2 regions of the Exiguobacterium sp. s142 genome follow, and region 2 is predicted to be linked to the other one. Evidence: riboswitches for the same ligand, from Rfam matches in the RefSeq annotation. Region 2 holds a riboswitch; the other holds the start of a gene.

Region 1 (5,507 bases), on a different contig from region 2:
ACGATCGTCGCGAACGTGAGCGCGAGGGCGAACATGCTTGAGTCGAGGCCTTCAGCCCGGCCGATCGCGGTCGCGAGCGCGACGACGGTCGAGGTGTGGGAGCTTGGCATTCCGCCTGAGGCGAACATGATTTCAAGTTCAAAGTCACGTGTTCGAATGAGTTCGGTCACAAGTTTGGCCGCCTGGGCGATAAACCAGGCCAGTATTGCGGCGAGTAACGGTTCGTTAAAGAGCAATTCAGTCACTTCCTGTCTGACAATAGTATCTACACTATACCCGATTCCATGCCGCGCTAGACGTAAAGTTTCTGTCAAAAATAGCGTCGCGGGCATTTGCCCGCGACGCTATTCGGTCGATTTTTGTTACCCGACGACGCCTTCAGTCTCTTGAAGTTGTTCCGCAATATTCTCGATGATATAGCGGTTGCGTGGATGCTCCTGACACTCTTTCGAGCATGAACGCATCTGTTTGGGTTCACACTCTTCACAACAGAAGTGTTGGGCATTGCACTCCGGGTTGGCACAATTAACGTAACGGACCGTCTTCGTTCCACAGTGCATGCACGTTGAAACGACTGACGGATTGACCGTGTTGACTGGGACGTTGATGCGCTCGTCAAAGACGTAAAGCTCGCCGTCCCAGTTTTCCCCTTGTGTTGCTTCGTCTTTGCCGTACATGGCGACGCCGCCTTTTAAGTGGAAGATGTTGTCGTGACCTTGGTCACGCATATATGCGGTAAATTTCTCGCAACGGACGCCTCCGGTACAGTACGTGAGAAGTGTTTTCCCTTCGTAGAGGTCTTTGTTCTCCTCGAGCCAGTCTGGCATGTAACGAGAAGCCTCTACGTCGATTTTGATCGCATTTTTGAAGTGACCAAGATCGTACTCGTAGTTGTTACGAACGTCGAGGATGACGACATCATCGCGATTCATCATCTCTTTCCATTCTTCCGGTTCGAGATACGCACCGTGTTGTTTAGGCACGTCGAACTCGCCATCAAAGCGCCACGTCACGAGCTCTTGTTTGTGACGGACAAAGATTTTCTTGAAAGCATGCTCTTCGACTTCATCGATTTTGAACTCGATGTCGCTGAAGTATGGATCGGCTTTCAAGTCGTTCATGTACTGTTCGGTTTGTTCCCAAGTGCCCGAGCACGTCCCGTTGATTCCTTCGGAAGAAATCAAGATACGTCCTTTGATCCCGAGGTCCTTACAATACTTGAGGTGTTGTTGTGTCAGTGTTTCTGGGTCCTCGATGTTGACGTACTTATAGTACAGTAAGACCCGCATTGGTTTTGTTTCCATGTTATTGCTCCCCTGTGTTCAGTTTTTTGCAGGAAAACGAACGTTGGGTTGTGTCGTTCGACGAATGAACTTGCCTGCAACCACAAGTCCATTATTATATGATAGATATCACAGTGAAATTTCGCAAATACTTTTTATTTTTTTTTGAGGAGAGCAGGGGGATGCGTCCTCTTGAACGAATTCGGGTAAAAGGTAGTAACGAAAGCCGAAGGTGGAAACTGAGATGCTCACATCACTCCAACAATATATATTGAACATCATCGAATGGCTCCAAGGACTGCCGGGAGGTCCTTGGGCTGGACTCGGGGCCCCGTTCCTGGAAGCAATTTTCCCGTTTCTCCCGCTCGTCTTGATCATCTCGGCGAACGCGGCCACGTATGGCTTCTGGCTCGGTGTGCTCTTATCGTGGATCGGCAGTTTGGCAGGGACGCTCCTCGTGTTCGCCGCCGTCCGATACGTGTTCCGCAAACCGATGACGCGTTGGCTCGAAAAACATAAACAGGGTGTCTATTGGCTCGATCGCATCAACCATATGAGTCCAATCTCGCTCGGATTCTTATATTCGTTGCCGTTCATCCCGGTCAGTTTAATCACGTACTTACTCGCCTTGATTCAAATGCCGCTCCGGACGTTCGTATTGGCGGCCGGATTCGGGAAACTGCTCGTCGTCGTCATCTTCTCGGTCATCGGTGATCAGTGGCAAGAGTTCATCCAAAGCCCGTTCCGCTTGTCGATGCTCGGCTTGCTCTTGCTCGTATTGTGGGCGATCAGCCGGGGTCTCGAAGAACTTCTCAAACGGCGCGCTTTCAAAAAACGGAACGAAGAGCTCAAACGTAAACGTGAAGCGAGAACATAAAAATCCTCGAAGGCGACCGCCTTCGAGGATTTTTGCTTAGTTGGTTTTTTTGAAACGTGGGAAGTTGAAGACGATCGCCAAGCCTCCGCAAATGAACAGGAGGAACGGATAGAACATATACGGGACGAGGGCGGGGGACGCCGTGTTCGTCAACTCGGCGGCGATGAGGAGCTGCGCCCCGTAAGGCAGAAGTCCTTGTACCCCGCACGAGAAGATGTCGAGTACGCTCGCTGACTTTTTCCGTTCGATGTCATACGTATCGGCGATATTCGCGGCAAGCGGGCCTGCTACGAGAATCGAGATCGTATTGTTCGCCGTCGCGACGTTCGTCGCACTGACGAGCCCGGCGATGCTCCATTCCGCACCAGCCCGGCGTTGAATCCGTGACGTGAGTGCGTCTCGTAAATAGGTGAGTCCACCGTTATGCGAGATGAGTCCGACGAGTCCGCCCATGAATAACGTCAAGAGCGAGATCTCGGCCATGCCCATCATGCCGTCGGCCATCGCCGTGACGTAAGACGTGACGGCCAAGCTTCCGTCAATCAGCCCGATGATGCCAGCGAGCGCGATGCCGCCGAGCAAAACGAGGATGACGTTCAGTCCGGTCAAGGCGAGGGCGATGACGGCGAGATACGGAATCAATTTGTACCATTCGAACACGGCCACTTCAATCGTCGATTCTCCGCTGGAGAGAACGGCTAACAGGACAGTCGTGATGATTGCGGCCGGGAGCACGATCCAAAAGTTGGTCCGGAACTTGTCGCGCATGTTCGTCCGTTGTGTCCTTACGGCAGCGATTGTCGTATCCGAGATGAACGACAAATTGTCTCCGAACATGGCCCCGCCGACAACGGCCGCGGCCGCGATCGCGATATTGACCCCGCTCTCTTGATGGATGCCGAGCGCGATCGGGGCGAGCGCGGCAATCGTACCGGTCGATGTGCCCATCGCCATCGAGATGAAAGCGGCGATGACGAACAGTCCGCTCAGTAAGAGTGATGGTGGCAGGAACGTCAAGGCCGCATTGACCGTCGCGTCAATCGCACCGATTGCACCGGCGACGCTCGAGAACGCGCCGGCGAGCAGGAAGATGAATATCATGATCAAGATGCCTGGATTACCGGCACCTTGGGCGATGCGCTCAACGGTCTGCGTGACGCTTCCTTTCGTCATCATCGCAGCGACAATTAAAGCGATCAACGCCGCGATCAGCACCGGGAACTTGTAAAAGTCGCCATAATAAATACCCGCCCCGATGAAGAAGACGAGGAAGACGAGCAAGGGCAAGAGCGCCCATTTGTTAGCTGTTGGTTGTTCCAATCGATTCACCTCATTTCAAAGAATAGAAAAAAAGAGCCTTCCGAAAAAGGCTCTCTCTGTAAGAGACACCCTTTTCATCTTTCGAGCAGAACGCTCGCTGGATTTGGCACAGGTTACCCGCTGCCGAGACATCTAAGGGCCAGTCCCTCCGTCTCTCTTGATAAAAAGTCGTCATGATGTAGTTGTTAGACACGTTTCCTAACGTACCTGTTTCAAATCGGGTTGTCAACAGAAATCCCCCTGCGCCAGTGGACGCGGGGGGAAGTCATGTCGTCAAAAAGTTGTAATGGGCGACGCGGTTACGACCGGCGTACTTGCCGCCGACGTAAAGGGCCCGGTCAGCGTTACGGATCGTATCGTCAAGCCGTTTGTCGCCGAACGCTTGAATCGTATCGACACCGATCGAGGCGGTCACGGGAATATCGACCCCATCGACACGGAACGGCTTATCTTCAATCTTCTGCCGAATCCGTTCGGCGATATCGACGGCTTGGTCGACGTCGCAATGATTGAGCAGCAAGATGAACTCCTCGCCCCCATAACGGGCCGCAAAGTCATCGGTCCGGAGCACTTGTCGGATTCGCCGCCCGAACTCTTGGAGCACGCTGTCTCCGACTTGGTGACCGTGCGTGTCATTGATTTTTTTAAAGAAGTCGATGTCGAGCATCGCGACCGAGATCGGGTACATCGAGCCGTCCGAGATTTGTTGAATCCCATACTCGTAGAACGCGCGCGCATTGGCGAGCAGCGTCAAGCTATCGGTGCGGCTTTCCGTGTATAGGCGGTCGCGTTCGTGGCATCGGCTGATCGTTCGGTTGAACGATTTCAACAGTTTTACCATCTCGTTTTGAATGATGGGCGGATAGCCATAGACGTGTTCACCGATCATGACGATACGTGTGCGAATCCCGTCAATCTCTTCTGACTGGACCGAGATGAAGCTGTGGTAATCGTCATGAAACGCATCTGACAACGCTGCGTCCCATTCGAAGCGCATCTCATAATCGACAGACTTGGCGTGTGGATGGCGCGCTTCCATCAAGTCGAAGACGAGCGGACGGTCGATCGGCTGTCGCGTCAACAAATCGAAATAGAGCGTTCGGTCGAACAGGACGAACTCGACAAACCCTTTATCATATTGGTTGAGGCGCTCACATTGACTCAAGAACACTTCAATCGCCTGGGCCTCGCTTTGAGACAGGGAGACGGCCTCTTTCGCTTCATCGTACTGTTCGATCAATGACTTGAACGCGTCTTGGCGCCCTTTTTGAATCATCAACCGCTTAATAAAGAACGTGAGGGCGGCCGCAATGCTGCTGACGACGAGCAAGTTTGTCTCACGGAAAAACGACGCGGCAAAGATGAAGACGAAACTAACGATATACGTGTAAAAAGCGATGTTCAGAAAATCTCGGACCGGAATATCAACGCGGAACCACCAGCCGACTTGATATTTTTGGACAATCGTGTTCAAGATGATGGCGCTGATCAGACCAAGGAGCGGGACAAACGAATCCTGCGAATAGAAGCCAAGACCGGTCTCACCGCCGAGTGCCAAGTAAACACTTGCCGGGATGGCGATTTCTAAAAATGACGTGATCGCGTTCCAAGGATAAGTGAACCGGAAGCGGCGGAGCGCGACGCGCGGTTTTAAGTTGGCGAACTGAAAGACGAGGAGTCCAATTTGGTTGACGAGGAGCGCCGTCTCAAAATCAAAGAATAAAAAGATGATGAGGACGATGCTTTCTGAAAACGTGAAATAGACGCCTTTCCGTTCAATCGAGTCCATTTGGAAAATGATGACGAGCAGCGCGATCAAGATGAACGGAAGCGGCTCGATCGCCGGAACATCAAGGACACCGGTTGTAAACAAAGTGATGGTCAGTAAAACGATCAAACTCCAAATGCTCCAACCGAGGACGGACATCTTGCGAAAATGATTCATAGTTCCCTCCTGTGTGGGAAAAGTCTTCTCATATGTATGGTAGGAGATTCGGCACGGTTGCGCCCGAGTCCTGCCTATTCAT
Region 2 (5,507 bases):
CGAGGTTGCCGAACGGATCTTCACAGTACACCATCCGGTACGGCTTATCGCCCGGGTAATACTCGCGGATCGGCATCCGTTGTTTGCCACCGTGGGCGACAATCTTCTCGACGAGCCCTTCGATGTCTGGGTCTTGGACGCAATAGTGGAAGATGCCTGTTTTCCAAAACTCGAAATTATTCTCCGGTTTCTCGTTGTTCGGGAACTCGAACAGCTCGATGCCGATCTTGTCACCGGTCGACATGTGGGCGATGCGGAACTTGCCCCAGCCCGGGCCGAACACGTCGGTGCACATGACGCCGATCGGTGAGTCATCCTCAACGACGTCCGACGGTTGCATGATCGTGTACCAGCCCATCACGTCTTCATAAAATTTCACTGCTTCCGTCACACTGGGGACTGATAGCCCGATATGTGAGAATGTACGTGGATAAGTCAAATTGATCCGCTCCTTTTTGGTTGCTCATTTGGGTCGATAACGATAAGATACCTTCATCGTAGCAAGAAAAAAAGTACGCACATTGAAGTAACTACCCGAAAGCGAGGCGAACTGAACATGACGACCCCGTTCCCCGTCAACAAGGCACTCGACATCATCGGCGGTAAATGGCGTCCACAAGTGTACTGCACGCTCGAGACCGGCCCGCGCCGCTTCTCGGAGATTCAGCGCGCCATCCCCGACGTCAGCCGCAAAGTGTTGACCGACCAACTGCGCGAACTCGAACAGCTCGGCATGGTCCGACGCGACGACTATTCGACCGACAAACAGCTCCACGTCGAATACTCCCTCACCGAGGAGGCGTTTAGCCTGCAACCAGCGATGAAGGCGCTCTGCTCTTGGGGCGAAACCCGAGACGAATAAACCCTCGCCAAGTTTTCCGGCGAGGGTTTTGTCATGACGCGAATAGGCTGATGAGGTTCCCGTCCGGATCGACGACGATGGCGTAACGTTGTCCCCAAAACGCGTCCCACGGCTCACGATGAATCACGTATCCTTGTTTGAAGATAGCTTCAAACAGTGTATCGAGCGCTTCACGGCTGTCGCACAGGAAAGCGAGCTCGACCCGATGCCCCGATGCCGGTTTCCATTCCCCATACACCGACTCCGCGACCTCGACTGTGTCAAAGGCGAGCCGGACGCCGCCTTCGTCAACTTCAACGTGCGCTTCCCCGTTCATTGATACTGGAATCGACAGTCCGAGCAGCCGATAGAAGTCGAGCGCTCGCTTCATATCCTCGACGACGATGCCGACCATATCTAGTTTGATTCCCATGTGGTCACCTCACTTCTTGAATTGATGGTACTATCGAAAGTGTAGCACCTATCTATCCTTTTGAAACGAGGAAATCACTATGACATATAAGTTCGCTTTGATGACACAAGCGCAGGCCGAAACAATCGCCTTCAGTTGGCATTACGATGGAGAGTATGCTTTTTACGATATGGAGGCTGACGAAGACGACTTGGCCGAGTTTTTAGACACCGAACAACGAGGGCAATCGGTATTCGCCATCACGAACGATGGCGAACTGGTCGGTTTCGTTAGCGTGCATCAAACAGACGCCGATACGATTGACCTCGGTTTAGGCATGAAGCCAGGTCTGACCGGAAACGGGACCGGACGAGCGTTCGTTACCTCGATTCTTGATTTCATCGAATCTACGTTCGACCCAAATCGTATCACCTTGTCGGTTGCCACGTTCAACGCGCGGGCGATTCGCGTGTATGAAGCTTGCGGGTTTCGACAAGTGGCTTCGTTTCAACAAGACACGAACGGGAGTACGTTCGACTTCATCGCATTAGAACGCAAAAAGCGCCCTCAGGATAGATTCTGAGGGCTTTTCTGCTGCCCGGTGCCTTTGTCGACCAAGTAAATCTGGCCATTCCCGTCTCATACCAAGACGGTCACACTTCATCGTTCGGGCAAGTACGGAGCTGCTGTTTCACACGTGAACCGTTCCCCCTACATGGTGTGTGATCGCTGCTTCATTCGGCTCGAACACGCCCGCTTCGGTGATGAGTCCGGTGATCAGTTCAGGCGGTGTGACGTCAAACGCCGGGTTAAAGACGGTGATCCCGACCGGCGCCGTCGGTTGTCCGCCGATATGGGTCACTTCTAGCGCGCTCCGCTCCTCGATTTGAATCACATCGTCCGCCGTTAAATCAAACGTCGTGTGCGGGGCCGCGACGTAAAACGGGATCCCGTAATGTTTAGCCAGGACGGCGAGCTGAAGCGTGCCAATCTTATTGGCGACGTGACCCGTCCGTGTGATGCGGTCAGCGCCGACGATGATGGCGTCGACCCCTTTCGCCTGAATCGTCCAAGCGGCCATATTGTCGGTGATGAGCGTGACGTCGATGTCGGCCTGGTCGAGTTCCCAGACGGTCAGGCGTGCCCCTTGGAGGAGCGGCCGCGTCTCACAAGCGAAGACGTTAAACGCGATACCTCGCTCTTTCCCGACGTAAAACGGAGCGAGCGCAGTCCCGTAACGCGACGTCGCGATCGCCCCGGCGTTACAGATCGTTAAGACGTTCCCCCCTGCTGGCAGCACCGTGAGCGCATGCTCCCCGATGGCCCGATACGTGTCGACGTCTCGCTCGAACAGCGCGATGGCCCGATGTTTGATGTCGGTCGCGATCCTTTCAAAGTCGTCGCCGACGTTCAGCCCGAGAAGTGACTCGATCACGTTTTGAAGATTGACCGCCGTCGGCCGCGTCGCGATCAACCGACGGCCGACGAGGTCGAGCCGGCGTGTGAAGTCCGGGTCATCTTGAAGCCGGACCGCTTCTTTCGCGAGCACGAATGCGCCGAAATAGGCGATGGCCGGCGCGCCTCGGACTTGTAACGTCTCGATGGCGTGCTCCGCCTGTTCGAGCGTCGCGATCGTCACGTACCGCTCCTCATGGGGCAGTAACGTTTGGTCTAAAATGACGAGCTCGTCCCGGGACGGTTCGAAGCGAATGTTTTGGACTGTCATACGCGTACCCCCGCTAACAGCGTCACTAATTCATCGATTGTCCGGACATCGTGGCGCTGTTTAATGAGCGTCGTGCCGAGCGTGAGCGCTTCCCGTTTCCGTTCGAGCCGGACCGTTTCCAGTAACGTCTCGAGGTCATTGACTCCGGCGAGGCCGATGGCGCGGCGAATCAGTTCGCATCCGGCATAGCCAATCGTGTCGCTAAAGATGGTTTGAAGTAGTTCATCGACGAATCCGTCCGTGTTGAACGGTTCGACCGCCGTCTCAAACTTCGTCCGGAACGTCTTCTCAAACGTCTCCCATACCGTCAATACGTCGGTGAACCGCTCGAACCGTTTGAGTGGGTCATGGAACGTCGATAGCGTCAAATGGGCGACAATTTGCCCGATGTCAAAGCCGAACGGTCCATAAAAAGCGAACTCCGGATCGATGACTTTCGTCTCTTGTTGCGTCGCGAAGATGCTGCCTGTATGTAAGTCCCCGTGCAAGAGCGCGTCGTGTTTCGTGACGAAACCGACTTTCAGTTTCGTGACCTCCACTTTCAATTTCTGGTCACGCCAAAGCGCTTCGACGTCCTGACGGAGCGCGGTTTCGATGTTGTTCGATTCGGCATCTTTGTACGGATCGGTGAAGATTAGTTTTTCAGTGATGTCGCACAGTTCCGGGTTGTAATAATCCCGTTCTTTCCGCTTCTTCTCAATCGGGCCGGCCGCATAGTCTGACGTCTCAAACAACGTCTGTCCTAAAAACTCACCGATGTGACGGGCGAGTTCAGGATACGTTTTCCCTTCCAAATAGCCCGTCCGGACGATATCAAAGTCGGACAAGTCTTCTAAAATCGTGTAGGCGAGCGTCCGGTCACTGCCGAGAACGACCGGGACGAAACGCGGGACGACGCTGGCGAATTCGCGCAACGCGAGCTGCTCGATCCACGCCCGTTCAAGTGTGAGCGGCCAACTCTCGCCGACGACTTTCGCATACGGTAGCGCCTGCTTGACGATGAGGCTCGTTTCGCCTTGACGGATGCGGAAGACGAGGTTCAAGTTGCCGTCCCCGATCTCCTCGCAATGCGCGATGCCCCCATCTTCGAGTAACCCTAACGTTCTGACGTGCTCGACGACTGTCTGTTCTGTAAATGGTTGATAAGCCATGTCTGTTTCCCCTTTCGGTATATTCCCCACAAAAAAAGCCCCTTTCTCCGCGAGAAAGAGGCACAGCCGTAACGGTTGTTCCTCTCATCTGTCAGACGTATGTCTGGTGGATGTAGCACCGTGCCTACTGGTCGGTTGCTGCGGCGTCATCGGGCCAATTCCCTCTGCCAACTCGCGATAAGAGTGTCATATTCGATTGTGTGAACTTGTTGTGATGAATGTTACGGACTCGACCCCACCTTTGTCAACGGCAATTTGCTGGAGCAACGGTCACTTTTTTTATGCATATATGGTAACAACGAACTCAAACTTTTTTTCTCAAAAAAAGGAATTGACGAACCGGATATTGTGTGACAAAATTCAATTAAATTTCACAACTTCAAAATACATTCTTATCAAGAGCAGACGGAGGGGACAAGCCCGATGATGTCGCAGCAACCGACCCGATTGGGCACGGTGCTAATTCTTGCAGCGTAAGCTGAGAGATAAGAGTTCATTTTTTTATGATGACCTCTTGCCTCGGCATGGGGTCATTTTTTGTTTGACCGGAAGGAGGAACGAACATGAGTATTACTGCCACATATGAAATCAGCCGGACGGACCGCGTCGCGACTGTCGCCGAGAAAATCGCCCTCGAACTGACCGTCGGCACGTGGACGGAACTGCCTCACCTAGAGCAAGAACAATTAAAGGCGTATCGGGGCGAGGTCGTCTCAACAACGCATACGGAAACAACGAGCCGCTTCACAATCCGTTATCCGCTCCATAACGTCACGCCCGACTTCTCATCCATCTTGACGACGACGTTCGGGAAATTATCGCTCGATGACTCGGTACGCTTGATCGACTTAACGTTACCCGAAACGCTTGCGTCTGAATTCCCCGGAGCAAAGTTCGGTGTTCAAGGCGTTCGTGAGTTGCTCGACGTACATGATCGCCCGCTCGTCATGAGCATCTTTAAAGGGATCATCGGCCGTGATTTACGCTTCTTAGAACAGCAACTTCGAGACCAGCTCGCCGGCGGCATCGACATCGTCAAAGATGATGAAATCCTATACGACAACCCGCTCACTCCGTCGCTTGAACGAGCTAAAATCGGGGCAGCCGTCATCCAAGAACAGTTCGAAACGACCGGGAAACGTTCGCTCTATGCCATCACGCTCAGCGGTCCGGTGTTCGGGCTGCGTGACCAAGCGCTCCGCTTGATCGAGGCGGGCGCGACGGCACTGTTGTTCAACGTCTATACATACGGGCTCGACACACTCCGCGAACTCGCGAGCGATCCAACAATTAACGTCCCGATTTTGGCGCACCCGGCGTTCGCCGGCGCCTTGACCGGCTCGATCAGCCACTCGCTCTTGCTCGGAAAATTGATCC

The links. A riboswitch is a leader RNA that binds a small molecule or an ion and turns the genes downstream of it on or off. The one in region 2 is predicted to bind S-adenosylmethionine.
Region 1: it holds a riboswitch for S-adenosylmethionine, as region 2 does, so the genes downstream of both, KNP77_RS13260 (Na+/H+ antiporter NhaC family protein) here and mtnK (S-methyl-5-thioribose kinase) in region 2, are expected to answer to the same signal.

Annotation. Positions count from the first base shown of each region.
Region 1 covers NZ_JACSMB010000018.1:3,711-9,217, reverse strand. Annotated here, with positions in the region: gene KNP77_RS13275 (divergent PAP2 family protein) at 1-245, opposite strand, end outside; gene trhO (oxygen-dependent tRNA uridine(34) hydroxylase TrhO) at 363-1,304, opposite strand; gene KNP77_RS13265 (TVP38/TMEM64 family protein) at 1,528-2,160, shown strand; gene KNP77_RS13260 (Na+/H+ antiporter NhaC family protein) at 2,197-3,480, opposite strand; SAM riboswitch class I at 3,552-3,647, opposite strand; gene KNP77_RS13255 (GGDEF domain-containing protein) at 3,746-5,425, opposite strand.
Region 2 covers NZ_JACSMB010000003.1:94,884-100,390, reverse strand. Annotated here, with positions in the region: gene KNP77_RS04265 (lactoylglutathione lyase family protein) at 1-439, opposite strand, end outside; gene KNP77_RS04260 (winged helix-turn-helix transcriptional regulator) at 557-862, shown strand; gene KNP77_RS04255 (VOC family protein) at 894-1,274, opposite strand; gene KNP77_RS04250 (GNAT family N-acetyltransferase) at 1,354-1,836, shown strand; gene mtnA (S-methyl-5-thioribose-1-phosphate isomerase) at 1,945-2,979, opposite strand; gene mtnK (S-methyl-5-thioribose kinase) at 2,976-4,130, opposite strand; SAM riboswitch class I at 4,212-4,314, opposite strand; SAM riboswitch class I at 4,520-4,622, shown strand; gene KNP77_RS04235 (2,3-diketo-5-methylthiopentyl-1-phosphate enolase) at 4,694-5,507, shown strand, end outside.